Acidisarcina polymorpha: one gene and its partner. The main gene of each other region encodes a partner of the protein of the gene in region 2 in a complex. Links are inferred from orthologs where the notes say so. Each region holds a gene or a part of one and is shown on either strand. Other genes may lie near its edges.

Region 1 (5,655 bases), 2.0 Mb from region 2 along the record:
AGAAACACCCTATTTCGGGCCGAGTGGCCAACGAACGATGCTGAACTTTCGCGTGGATGACCTGGACACGATTCTCAGTTCCCTACTCGCCTCGGGGGTGAATGTGGATCCCGAGCGACAGAGCTACGACTTCGGGAAGTTTGGCTGGTTTACCGATCCAGAAGGCAACCGGGTGGAGCTTTGGGAGCCATCCGCAGCCGAGCCGGACGCATAATCCGGAATGCTTCGGCTGCTGGGATTATTGATCGTCGCCTTTTATTTCTACCGCTTTTGCCGGGCGGTCTGGCTTGGCTATCATCGGCGAGCCCTCGATGGCAGCGAACACCCGCGATAAAGATCGCCGCCAGCTTTTATTCTCGTCATTCAGTACCAAAAGGGTTCGACGATGACCTTTCTTCAAAATTATTAGGCGCAGGGCTCGAAGCAGCGTATTCTGGGAACTGTCGCGTCATTATCCCATCTGCCCTCCGGTTATCCTCTTGGACCGCCGCTGGGCCCGGTAGGAACGAAATACTGGGCTTCCCAGGGATCACGTTAACAGCACCACACAAGAGGCAAAAATGCGTTCTGAACTGGTTTACTCTGCCGGGATCCGTATTCCCAATCGCTTCCTATTGACTACTCTCACCATCAAGGCTGTTCAAAGCCTGCATATCACCAGCACCCGTACCGAAGACACCGCCAACCGAGTCTTCGCCGATGTGGCCAGCGGCCGCTTCACCGACGTCAAAATGCCGGCTGTCGTGATCCAGCCTTCAATGGATCCATTGCTGATCGCCCCCGCTGCCTAAGCATCTGCAGGCGTAGCCGCCCGTTAGCTGAACTGGATACCTTTTCAGATTCCTAGTTCTGCGCGGATCGCTGTGGCTATGCGATCGGCGTGGAACTGCATGGCCGTCCTTGATTCAGCCTCGATCATGACGCGCGCCAAAGCCTCGGTCCCCGAGTAACGCACTACTACCCGGCCGTTGCCGTTCAATTCCGACTCGGCTTGCTGGATCGTCTGAACCACCTTGGCGAACTGCTCCAGCGGCCGCTTCTCCTTCACTTTCACGTTGACGATGACTTGGGGATACACCTTCAGGTCGGCAGTGAGCTCGTGGAGCGGCTTGCCGGAGCGGCGGAGAATATCGAGCACCACCAGCCCGGTTAAAAGGCCATCCCCGGTGGTGCTGAGCGCGGGAAAAAGAATATGCCCGGATTGTTCGCCGCCGAGCGACGCCTGGTAGCGCTGCATCCATTCGAGAACATATTTGTCGCCTACCGGGGCGCGCAGCATTCGGATGCCGTCGGCGCGCAAGGCGGCTTCCAGTCCCATATTCGCCATGGTGGTGCCGATGACGAGATTGCCGTTGAGCTCGCCGCGGCGTTGAAGGTCGCGGGCAGCCAGCAGAAGAACTCCATCTCCATTGACCACATTGCCATTCGCGTCGGCGAAGAGCGCGCGGTCGGCATCGCCGTCGAAGGTAATGCCTAAGTCCGCTCCCTGCTCTCTGGTGGCCGCGGCGACGATCTCGGGGTGGAGCGCGCCGCAATCGCGGTTGATGTTGCGTCCATCGGGCTGAGCATGGCTGAGAACAACCTGCGCGCCGAGCTGGGTGAAGATATCGGGAGCAATGGCGGAGGAAGCTCCATTGGCGCAATCGAGCAGGATGCGCAGACCGGTAAGGTCGAGCGGGGAGACGGCCTGGCGGAGAAACTCTTCGTACTCGGCAACGAATTCCGGCTGGACGACTGGGGGCAGAGTATCGCTTTTCGGAGTTATGTCGCGCTGGATGTACCTGAATATTTCTTGCTCGATCCCGAGTTCGATGGCGTCAGCTAATTTATAGCCATCGCTGCCGAAGACCTTGATGCCGTTGTCCTGCGTGGCAAAACAGGGATTATGCGAGGCGGCGTTCGTGCCACTGCTTGCGGATCGCCAAAACATCTTCTGTAGACCGCCACGATGCCGGCGGCGAGGCCATGTTTCCGGGCGAGGAAGGCAATTCCGGGAGTGGTGATCACGCCAGCGTTCAGGACGGCTGCTCCTCCGGCTTCGAGTCCCTGGGAGATGACGGCGGCAATGTGGGGACTAGACTCGCGGGTGTCCGCGCCGAGGATGACACGTGGAGCCGAGACCTGGGCGCGGAGAAAGTGTGCGAGGGCCATGCCGGTGGCATAGATCGTTTTCGGATCAAGCGGGTACTCGCCCGCGATGCCGCGAATTCCATCAGTTCCAAAGAGGGCTCGTTCTTCGTTCATGAAGATGTATCTGTCGACCTTTCGATAGCGAACACCCGGCTCTTCAGCGTGCCGTAGGCGAGGCGGGTGGTAATGGATTCTCCCTCGTGTGCGGCGTCGGAGGTCCTGATCAGGTTGCCTGATTCGCCGTAGACGAGAGCGTAGCCGCGATTGAGCACAGCCAGCGGCGAGAGGCCGGCGAGCCGGTCGTCGAAGCTCTTCAACTGGGTGCGGCCGGATTGAAAGCGGACGCGGCTGGTGTGGGCGAGCCGGGCGTCGAGCGCGGCCAGGCGTTCCTGTAAAAGGCGCAGACGATGACTGGTGTCCTGGCGAAGCAGGCGCAGGGTGCATGAGTTGACATGATCGGAGGATTGGCGCACCTTGGCCCGCCAGGCGGCTTCCATGCGAAAACGCAGCTCATCGATCCGCTGCTGGCGACGTCCGAAGGCGTCGCGCAGACTGGCGGAGGAAGCGTCGATCTGGACTCGGGAGAAGCGTTCGCGCGACTGGATTAACTGAAAGCGGCAGGCGCGCTGGAGCCGATGCCACATGGTTTCGACGTAGCCGGCGACTTTGTGCTGAGCTTCGGTAATGAGCTCGGCCGCAGCGGAAGGAGTAGGCGCGCGAAGATCAGCGGTAAAGTCGGCGATGGTGAAATCGGTCTCATGCCCGATGGCGGAAACTACGGGCAACTCGGAAGCGGCGATGGCGCGGGCGAGCAGTTCGCTGTTAAAGGGCGCGAGATCTTCAAGCGAACCACCGCCGCGGGCGATGACGATGACGTCGACGGTGTGGGCGCGATTGAAATATTCGATACCTGCTTTGACTTCCATCGCGGCGGTGGCACCCTGCACGACCACCGGATAGAGGAGCACATTGAGGGCTTCGTGACGGCGGCTACCGACGTTGAGGAAGTCGCGGATGACCGCTCCCGAGGGCGAGGTGATGATCCCGACGCAGTGCGGAAAGGCGGGCAGCGGCTTCTTGCGCTGGGCGTCGAAGAGGCCTTCTACCTGAAGCCTGGCCTTCAGCTGTTCGAAGGCGATTTGGAGCGAGCCGGCGCCGACCGGCTCCATGAACTCGGCGATCAACTGCATTTGTCCGCGCTGTTCGTAGACGGAAACCTTGCCGCGCACGAGCGCGTGCAGGCCGTCTTCCGGGCGAAAGCGCAGCAGAGAGGCCTGGCGGCGGAAAAGCACAACAGGCAGTTGAGAGTCGCCATCTTTGAGCGTGAAGTAAACGTGTCCGGACGGGGCAGAGCGGAGGTTCGAGATTTCGCCTTCTACCCAGAGATCGGCATACTCCCGCTCGATGGATTCGCGCACCTCTCCGACCAGCTCACCTACCGTCCAAATGCGTCTTGGGGCAGCCTTGGGAGCTTCGAAGCTAAAGCCAAGTTGGCCGGGCTGCGGAGAAGCGGTCACAGGAAAAGTCTACACGGATGCTGAAGCGGGCACGTCTCGGCGGCCACCGAAAGCGATGGCGGCGAGCGCGATGACGACAGGGAAACATTCCAGGGTGTAGCGGGGTTCGGGGGCTTCCAGGGTGAACAGCAACGCACAGCGGAGCAAGACAAAAGCCAGCATGACCGCGGCCAGTGGAGGCCGCCGGACAAAGCCGGCAACGGCGGCTACTAGATATCCCAAATTCAGGGCCGCATAGACGAAGACGAAGTCGGATTCTTCGGGATGATGGTAATGGTCCCACCAACGCATCTCGATCCATAGGAGTTCGGTGCGAGGGCGCAGCCACATGTCGGCGAGGCGCATCAGCGGCAACACCAGGTAGGAGCGGATTGCGTGGCCTTGGGTGCGCTGCTGGGCCAGTTCTTCGAAGCGGACATCGATCTCGGGCGAGAGGGTGGTGGTTTCGTTGTAGTCATCCAGCAACTGCTTGGTTTGCTGGTATTGCGCAGGGCTGTCGAATGCCCGGGAAGGGAGCTTGCCAATGTCGATCTTGTCGCTGTTGCCGTTCCAATAGACTTCCGAGGTCGAAACCAGATCAACACACCAGGTCTTCACCCAGCGGTTGAACCCCGGGTAGGTGAAGTCACCGGGATCCATGGCATACCGCGGGGCCAGCGGTTGGAAGATGTGGAAGGTACGCCAGTTGCGGGCGGCCCAGGGAACAAATGGGAGCACCGAAAGGATGCCAGCGAGGATGGCCAACTTGAGCGCCCGGCCAGTTGCGAGCCTGGAAATGGAGCTACGACGAAGGCTACAGAGGACGATTGCGGGACAAAGGGCCACTGCGAGGAGCGCGCCATCGGGACGCAGCAGGGTGGCGTAGCTCATCGAAAAAGAAAGCAGCAAGAGCCAGCGAAGATAGGGGTTTTCGAGCAGCCGTACCAGCGCGTAGAAGCCGAGGGCGACACAGAAGATGGAGAGGGTCTCAGCGAGGGGTGTCGCGGCATAGTTCGCGGTAAAGGGGCAGAGAGCGGCGAGCCACAGAGCGACCATGGCCGCGCGGCGGCTCCAGAGGCGGCGGACGAGGGCCGCGATCAGCAGACAGGTTCCGAGATCGATGGCGGTCTGGAAGAACATCACGGCGTGGTAATGTTCCATGCCGAAGAGGGTGAAGCAGAGAGCGAGAAAGGCGGGATAGCCGGGCAGCCGGATCAGGGTTGGACGGATTCCGTGATCGGTCGTGAGGCCGTAGATTCCGTGCTGGAGCCAGTTCTTGGCGATGTCGCCGTAGATCAGCGGGTCGCCGTCCACCTCCGGATAGGCGTGAATGAACCACAGGCGCAGGGCCGCGCCACAAGCGAGGGCGAGAACAACGAAGATCCAATGCCGGGCGCGCGAGGACAGCATGAAAGGGAATCATAGCAAGGGGAGCATCAAAGCAAACACGAGTCGGTGAACGATGCAGCGAACGATGAGCCAATCCGCTGTTCAACGCAGCCTTTTACCGGGACGCGGGTTCCTATAGTCTCGTAGTGGGCAACATGAGCCAGCAGATTTTCCTCGATCCCGACCGCAAGCGGTGGAAGCGTCTCCGGCGCATCTTCGACGTAGTCGCGGTCTTGTCGACATTGGTGCTGGTGACCTTCTTCTTCAGCGTGATCCGCAGGCAGGCATTGCCGGAGCTATTGCTGCCTGCACAGAAACGCAACTATAAGGCGCTCAAAGAGAGTCCGCTTTCGTTCAAGGGGAAAGCAGCGCGGCCGGCCCGGCGCAAATCGCAGCGCAAACCTTCTGACATCCCGCTGAATACCGATGAAGGGGTGCGCGCGGCATTCTATGTCGATGATGAAGCCAGCTACTCTTCGCTGAAGCAACACATTCATCAGATCGACCTGTTGTTTCCCGATTGGCTGCATGTAATTACCCCGGAAGGGCGGCTGCAGGCGACGACCTCCTTGTTCCCGGTGCATATCTACGATGTGGTCGATGCGGCCGGCGTGCACGGAATTGACCCCGAAAACAAAGT
Region 2 (5,804 bases):
CGCTTCCTACGACCTGCTCGCAAAGCGGATCGAAGAACACCACCTTCCGCTCGACGCCTTCCAGTGGTACCTCGACTTGCGCCGCTACGGTTCCGTTCCTCACTCCGGCTTTGGCATGGGCATTGAGCGTGTCGTGGCCTGGATTTGCGGACTCGAGCATGTGCGCGAGACGATTCCTTTCGCGCGAACGCTCAACCGGATCTATCCATGAAGAACAGTCCCATGCGAGAGAATGATTCGACGGGCGATGCGGCGCCGCTATGATTCCGCTGAAACAACTCGCTGAGCTGCTGGAACTCGAACTGCGATGCGCCTCCGGTGATCCGGAGACCATCGCCGTCGTTTCCGTCTCGAGCATCGCCGCCGCCCAGCCAGACTCGCTCGTCTTCGCCACCGACTCCGCTTCCGCTGCGGCCGCGCTGAGTTCGAATGCCGCCGCCGTCCTGCTCTCCAACCAGCACCTTCCCAAGCAGGCCGCCCGGAAACCGCTGCTGCTTAGCGCGAACCCGAAGCTCGACTTCGCCCGCGCCGCCAACCTCCTGCGCCGCGAAGAGCGGCCAAGCGGCATTCATCCCGCCTCGGTGGTCGACGCCACCGCGTCCCTCGCAACCACCGCCTCGGTAGCCGCCTGTGCAGTCATCGCTGCCGGAGCAGTAGTCGGCGAACGCACCGTGATCGGAGAAGGCGCGGTCATCGGAGCAGGCGTGACCATCGGCGCCGATTGCCGCATCTATCCTCGCGTCGTCCTCTACCCCGGAACCCAGCTCGGCGATCGCGTCATCGTCCACGCCGGGGCCGTTCTCGGCAGCGATGGCTATGGTTACGTCCGTGACCCAGCCACCGGCGAATACCTGCAGTTCCCCCAACAAGGCAAGCTAATTATCGAGGACGACGTCGAAATCGGCGCCAACACCACCATCGATCGGGGCGCGCTCGATGCTACCGTCATCGGACGAGGCGCCAAGCTCGATAACCTCATTCATCTCGGCCACAACGTCATCATCGGCGAGAATGTGCTGATCGCCGCCCAGACCGGCATCTCCGGCTCGACCACCATTGGGAAGAATGCCATCATCGGCGGCCAGGTCGGCGTCGGCGATCACGCCCACATCGGCGAAAACGTCATCCTCGGCTCTCAGGCCGGAGTCTTGCCGGGAAAGAAACTCCGCGCCACCGGCGGCATTCTCTGGGGCACTCCCGCCCAACCGCTGCAGCACATTCTAAAAGAACTTGGCCTGCTGAGGCGTTTGCGGCGGGCGAGTCAACAAGAAGCGGACGGCGAAAGTTAGATCGGCGGGGCATGATTCCGGGCTATACTGCCGCCGGATTGTGCACTGACCGTCAATGTCCGTGGGGCGTCAAATCAGTCGCTGTGCATCTCGGCCCGAGGTTACTTCCCCGGAAACGGCTCGGCCCGCATGGATCCGTCCCGTTCCTTCATCAGGATCTGGACCTTCCCCTCCGCTGCATCGAGCTCCTGCTTGCATGAGGAGGACAGCCGAACGCCGTCCTCGAAGAGCCGAATCGATTCCTCCAATGGAAGATCGCCGTGTTCCAATTGATCAACAATCTTTTCCAGCTGCTTCAGCGATTCTTCAAACGTTGCCAACCCGCAGTCCCTCGACCTTCACTTCTTCTTCCGCGCCGGCTGGCTCGACGGCCGGCACATTCATTCGCGGCAACACGTCGGCAATCACCTCGGCAGCCACGGTGTAACGGCCAAACGGAGCGCTTACCTGGACACCCTGAATTCCGCCGTAGCCCATCTCCCTCGCCGATTTCAGCATCTCCTGGGCAATCCGGACGCCCTCGGCCCGGGCCAGCTCGGGAGTATCCGCCTGCTGCATCCGCAACAAAATCTGGTCCGGGACACTGACCCGGAGATCGTTCTTCATGAACTCCGCATTACGCAGGCTCGTCAATGGCCAGATCCCTGCGATCACCGGAATGCGGAAACCCTCGATCCGCTTCAGAAACGCCTCGAGTACATTCAGGTCGAAGACTGGCTGAGTGATCGCATACTCCGCGCCCGCCTCGACCTTATACGCAAACCTGCGAATTTCATTATCCAGATCAGGAACGCCCGGATTTGCGGCGACCCCCATGGTGAATCCGGTCGACGCCCCAATGCCATTTCCACCAATGTCCAGGCCGTGGTTGAGCCGGTTGACGATGTTGACCAGCCCGATTGCATCCACATCGAAGACCGCGGTGGCGTCGGGATAGTTCCCCAGCTTAGGGGGATCGCCGGTCAAGCACAGAATGTTCTTGAGCCCGATCGAAGACGCTCCCAGCAGGTCGCTTTGAATGCTCAGCACATTCCGGTCCCGACAGGTGTAATGCAGGACAGTCTCGATTCCCGCCTGCTGCTGGATCTGGATACACAAGCTCTGGGCGCTCATCCGCGCCGATGCGCGGGGAGAGTCGGGGACGTTGATGGCATGTACGCCGAGGTCGGAAAGCAGCTTCGCTCCGGCAAGTTCCTTGGCGCAGGAGATACCCCGCGGGGAGACAATCTCGACCAGCGTGACGAACTCACCACGGGCGACCAGGCCGCCAATGCGTGAGCGCTCGGCAAGCGGAGCAGGAGGAGTCTCGGTAACAATCGCCTCCCGCGTAGCAGGGCCCGCGACCGCGGTCTTCTGCGCTAAAACCGCCCGCACAGCGGACTTCATCGCGCGGATGTGGTTGGGAGTCGTCCCGCAACAGCCGCCCAGGAACTGGACCCCGGCCTTGAGGAACTTCTTCGAGAAGTTCGCCATGTATTCGGGCGAGCACAGATAAATGTTGCGGCCCTCGATTGCGCGCGGCATGCCCGCGTTCGGCATCACCACTAACGGAAGCGAAGTAGCCGCGGCCATGCGCTCGACGGCGGTCAGCACTGTCGCCGGCCCGGCGCTGCAGTTCACCCCCAATCGCATCGGCGCCCCCAGGCGGTCAACTTGGTGGCAGCCGTCTCGCAGGAAGCGCCATCGAGGCAGTTGGCTTCTTCATCGACGGTCACCAGCGCCAGCACAGGCACATCCGGCGCTACCTCATGCGCAGCCAGGATCGCCTGCTCTGCTTCATTCAATGCCGAAATTGTCTCGATCACCAGGAAGTCGACACCGCCCGCGACCAGGCCGGCGATCTGATCTTTAAAGGCAGCTCTTGCTTCCTCAAGCGAAGTTTTGCCGAGCGGCTCCAGAAGGATACCCAGCGGCCCGATCGAACCCGCGACCCACGCATCTCCAGCCTGCTTGTCGGCGAGCTGGGCGACCGCTTGCCGGGCCAGCTTTGCACCCGCCTTATTGATCTCGAAGACCTTGTCCTGCAGCCCATAGCGCGCAAGACGCAATGCGTTCGCGCCGAAGGTGTTGGACTCGATAATTTCCGCTCCGGCCTGAAGGTATTCTTCATGGACGGAACGCACCAATTCAGGCTGCGATAGATTCAGTTCGTCGTAGCACCGATTGATAAAAATCCCGCGCTCATACAGCATTGAGCCCATCGCCCCATCGAAAAGCACTGCGCGTTCACCGAAGAGTTCCTGTAGACGGCTCATGGCTTCTCCTGTCCGTTGGCTGCAATTATGCGCTCGCGTCAGCGCCCCGTTTGCCCTGATCGGCTTTGTTATACTTTAGCTTCCAGGATGTTCTTCCGCAATGGGAACGGTGAGAGGTTAGTTTGAATACGAGAAGTTTGCTGCGCCTGCTGTATGTTCCGCGCGTGTTCTTTTTCACAATTGCACTTTGCATAGTTCCCCTGATTTTGGCTGGCTGCGGCAAGAACTTCTACTTCGCGGGTCGAAACCTCCCACCCAGCGGGGTGACCAATCGGGTCATGATCACCATTCAGAATCCCAGCGCGTTGACCAAGGGAGCTCTGACTTTCGTCGATGCGTTCTATGACATCCGTCACGCCTTCAACAATGAGAACAACAACTTCAGCATTGGCGGCGCGTCGGTGAGTTTACCGCTCACGATTCAGAACATGCCGGAAGAGCAGTTAGGCGCGGTCTACAACGCTGGAGATGGCAGCGTCGCCTTGATCAATTACGCGACCGAAAAGCAATCCACCAGCGTCTCCGGCTCGCCCTCATCGAGTATCTTTATCAGCCGCGATCAACGCTATTTGATCGCCGCCGAGCAAACTGCGCATGCTTCTGTCATCAACGACCGCGTAATTGGCCGCACAGTCCCGTTGAATCTGCCCGGGGTCTACCGCATATCGCTAAATGCCAGCGCATCGATCGGCCTCGCATTTGTCCAGAATTCCAACGAAGTATACAGCGTCGTCCATCTCACGGGACCTCAGCAGTCAAGCTACCAGGCGTACTTTGCCGCCAATGGGAAATGGCCTGCGAACTCCTTCGGACTTCCGGCTCAGGACTGCGAGCCGCAGAACCTGCCTGTCTACTGCGCTTATCCGGTAAGTCCCGGTACAGCCAGCTTCGACCGGCCCATCAAGGGAATCTTCTCGCCGGATGGCTCGACGGTTTACGTGCTGAATTGCGGACCGGAATGTGGCGGCAACACCTCCGGAGTCACAACCATTCCGATCACTGCCTCGTCCCTCAACCCCGGTGGCATTGGACCCAGCGCAATCAACCTGCAGGCGACTGCCACCCTTGCGGTGCCGGGCGGCGCGACCAACGCAATCGGCAGCGGAACGACCCTCTATATCGCTGGCCAATCGGTGCAGCCGGATGGCTATCTCTCCGGGAATCTGTCCGTCGTCAACCTGAATACCAGCCAGGTCACCGGCGTCTACCCGATCAGCGATGGCGCGCATAACAAGATGCTCTTCGCTGATGACAATACGCTGTTCGTCGGTTCGGTACAGTGCCAGTCTGGAGAGCGGTATCATCTCGACCCAAACTCTGCGACCGGATGCCTGGCGCTCTTCAATATCAGCACCAACGCGGTAGCCCTGGACTCCTTCAAAGGTGACCTCACCGGTATCGCCGACGTCGAAGGACTGCATAAAATTTATGTCGCCGAGGGCGGCCAAATTCACATCTATACGACCACCAACTTCACCGAGCTCGACAATAGCAACGTCACCGTAGTCGGAACGGCCACCGACGTCGCCTACATGGACGGCTCGACGGACTACAACAACACGACCTATTAAGCAGGCGATGATGCAGGCCATTGACGTCCTCGCCATCGCCGCCCATCGCGATGATGTGGAGCAGACCTGCGGCGGCACCCTGCTGCGCATGAAATCAATTGGTCTGCGCACCGGCATCCTCGACCTGACCCAGGGGGAAGCCGGTACCAGGGGCTCTGCCGATGAACGGGCGGCGGAAGCGGCGGAGGCCGCCAGCATCCTCCAGGTCGACCGTCGGCAGGCCCTCGATATTCCCGATGGGCGGGTGGAAAATACCTACGAAAACCGGATCAAGATCGCCACCGTACTGCGCCAGCTGCGCCCTCGCGTCGTGATCTTGCCCTACTGGACCGGTCGCCATCCCGACCACTACACCACCTCAATTCTCGGCTACGAAGCCTGCTTTCTGGCTGGGCTCAGCAAGCTCGACACCGGCGCACCCCCGCACCGGCCCTTCAAAATCGTCTACGCCAGCCTCTATGCCGATGTACGTCCCAGCTTTGTCGTCGATATCTCGGAACATCTCGAACAGCGCTTTGCTGCGTTAATGGCCTACCGGTCGCAATATGCCAACCAGCCTTCCGGCAGCTCCCTTTTCGTTCCTGAAGAAGAAATTCGCGAACGCACCTCCGCTATGGCCCGGCACTATGGTCTTCTCGCCGGTGTCCGCTATGCCGAACCCTTCGTGCAGAAAGAGATCGGGCTGGTTG

What was found. The genes of interacting proteins can lie anywhere in the genome.
Region 1: the proteins of xseB (region 2) and xseA are in contact, whole or in part, in a cryo-EM structure (PDB 8TXR), measured with the Escherichia coli proteins. The link is inferred for Acidisarcina polymorpha from one-to-one orthologs.

Annotation. Positions count from the first base shown.
Region 1 is NZ_CP030840.1:3,776,733-3,782,387, reverse strand. What follows is about bases 1,445-4,294. They hold xseA (exodeoxyribonuclease VII large subunit), read right to left. Parts: upstream 3,648-4,294; coding sequence 2,241-3,647; downstream 1,445-2,240. Other genes in these bases: ACPOL_RS16125 (ArnT family glycosyltransferase), read right to left, coding at 3,657-4,294; ACPOL_RS35745 (phosphohexomutase domain-containing protein), read right to left, coding at 1,822-2,244; ACPOL_RS16135 (phosphohexomutase domain-containing protein), read right to left, coding at 1,445-1,930. In the rest of the region: ACPOL_RS16145 (VOC family protein), read left to right, coding at 1-214; ACPOL_RS16140 (hypothetical protein), read left to right, coding at 561-791; more of ACPOL_RS16135, read right to left, coding at 836-1,444; more of ACPOL_RS16125, read right to left, coding at 4,295-5,036; ACPOL_RS16120 (trifunctional glycoside hydrolase family 18/polysaccharide deacetylase/glycosyltransferase family 2 protein), read left to right, coding at 5,171-5,655. UniProt on the Escherichia coli protein: Bidirectionally degrades single-stranded DNA into large acid-insoluble oligonucleotides, which are then degraded further into small acid-soluble oligonucleotides.
Region 2 is NZ_CP030840.1:1,776,832-1,782,635, forward strand. Bases 1-2,999 are described here. They hold xseB (exodeoxyribonuclease VII small subunit), read right to left. Parts: upstream 1,610-2,999; coding sequence 1,391-1,609; downstream 1-1,390. Other genes in these bases: asnS (asparagine--tRNA ligase), read left to right, coding at 1-211; lpxD (UDP-3-O-(3-hydroxymyristoyl)glucosamine N-acyltransferase), read left to right, coding at 261-1,289. Also shown: ACPOL_RS07760 (hypothetical protein), read left to right, coding at 3,667-5,115; bacillithiol biosynthesis deacetylase BshB1, read left to right, coding at 5,123-5,804. UniProt on the Escherichia coli protein: Bidirectionally degrades single-stranded DNA into large acid-insoluble oligonucleotides, which are then degraded further into small acid-soluble oligonucleotides.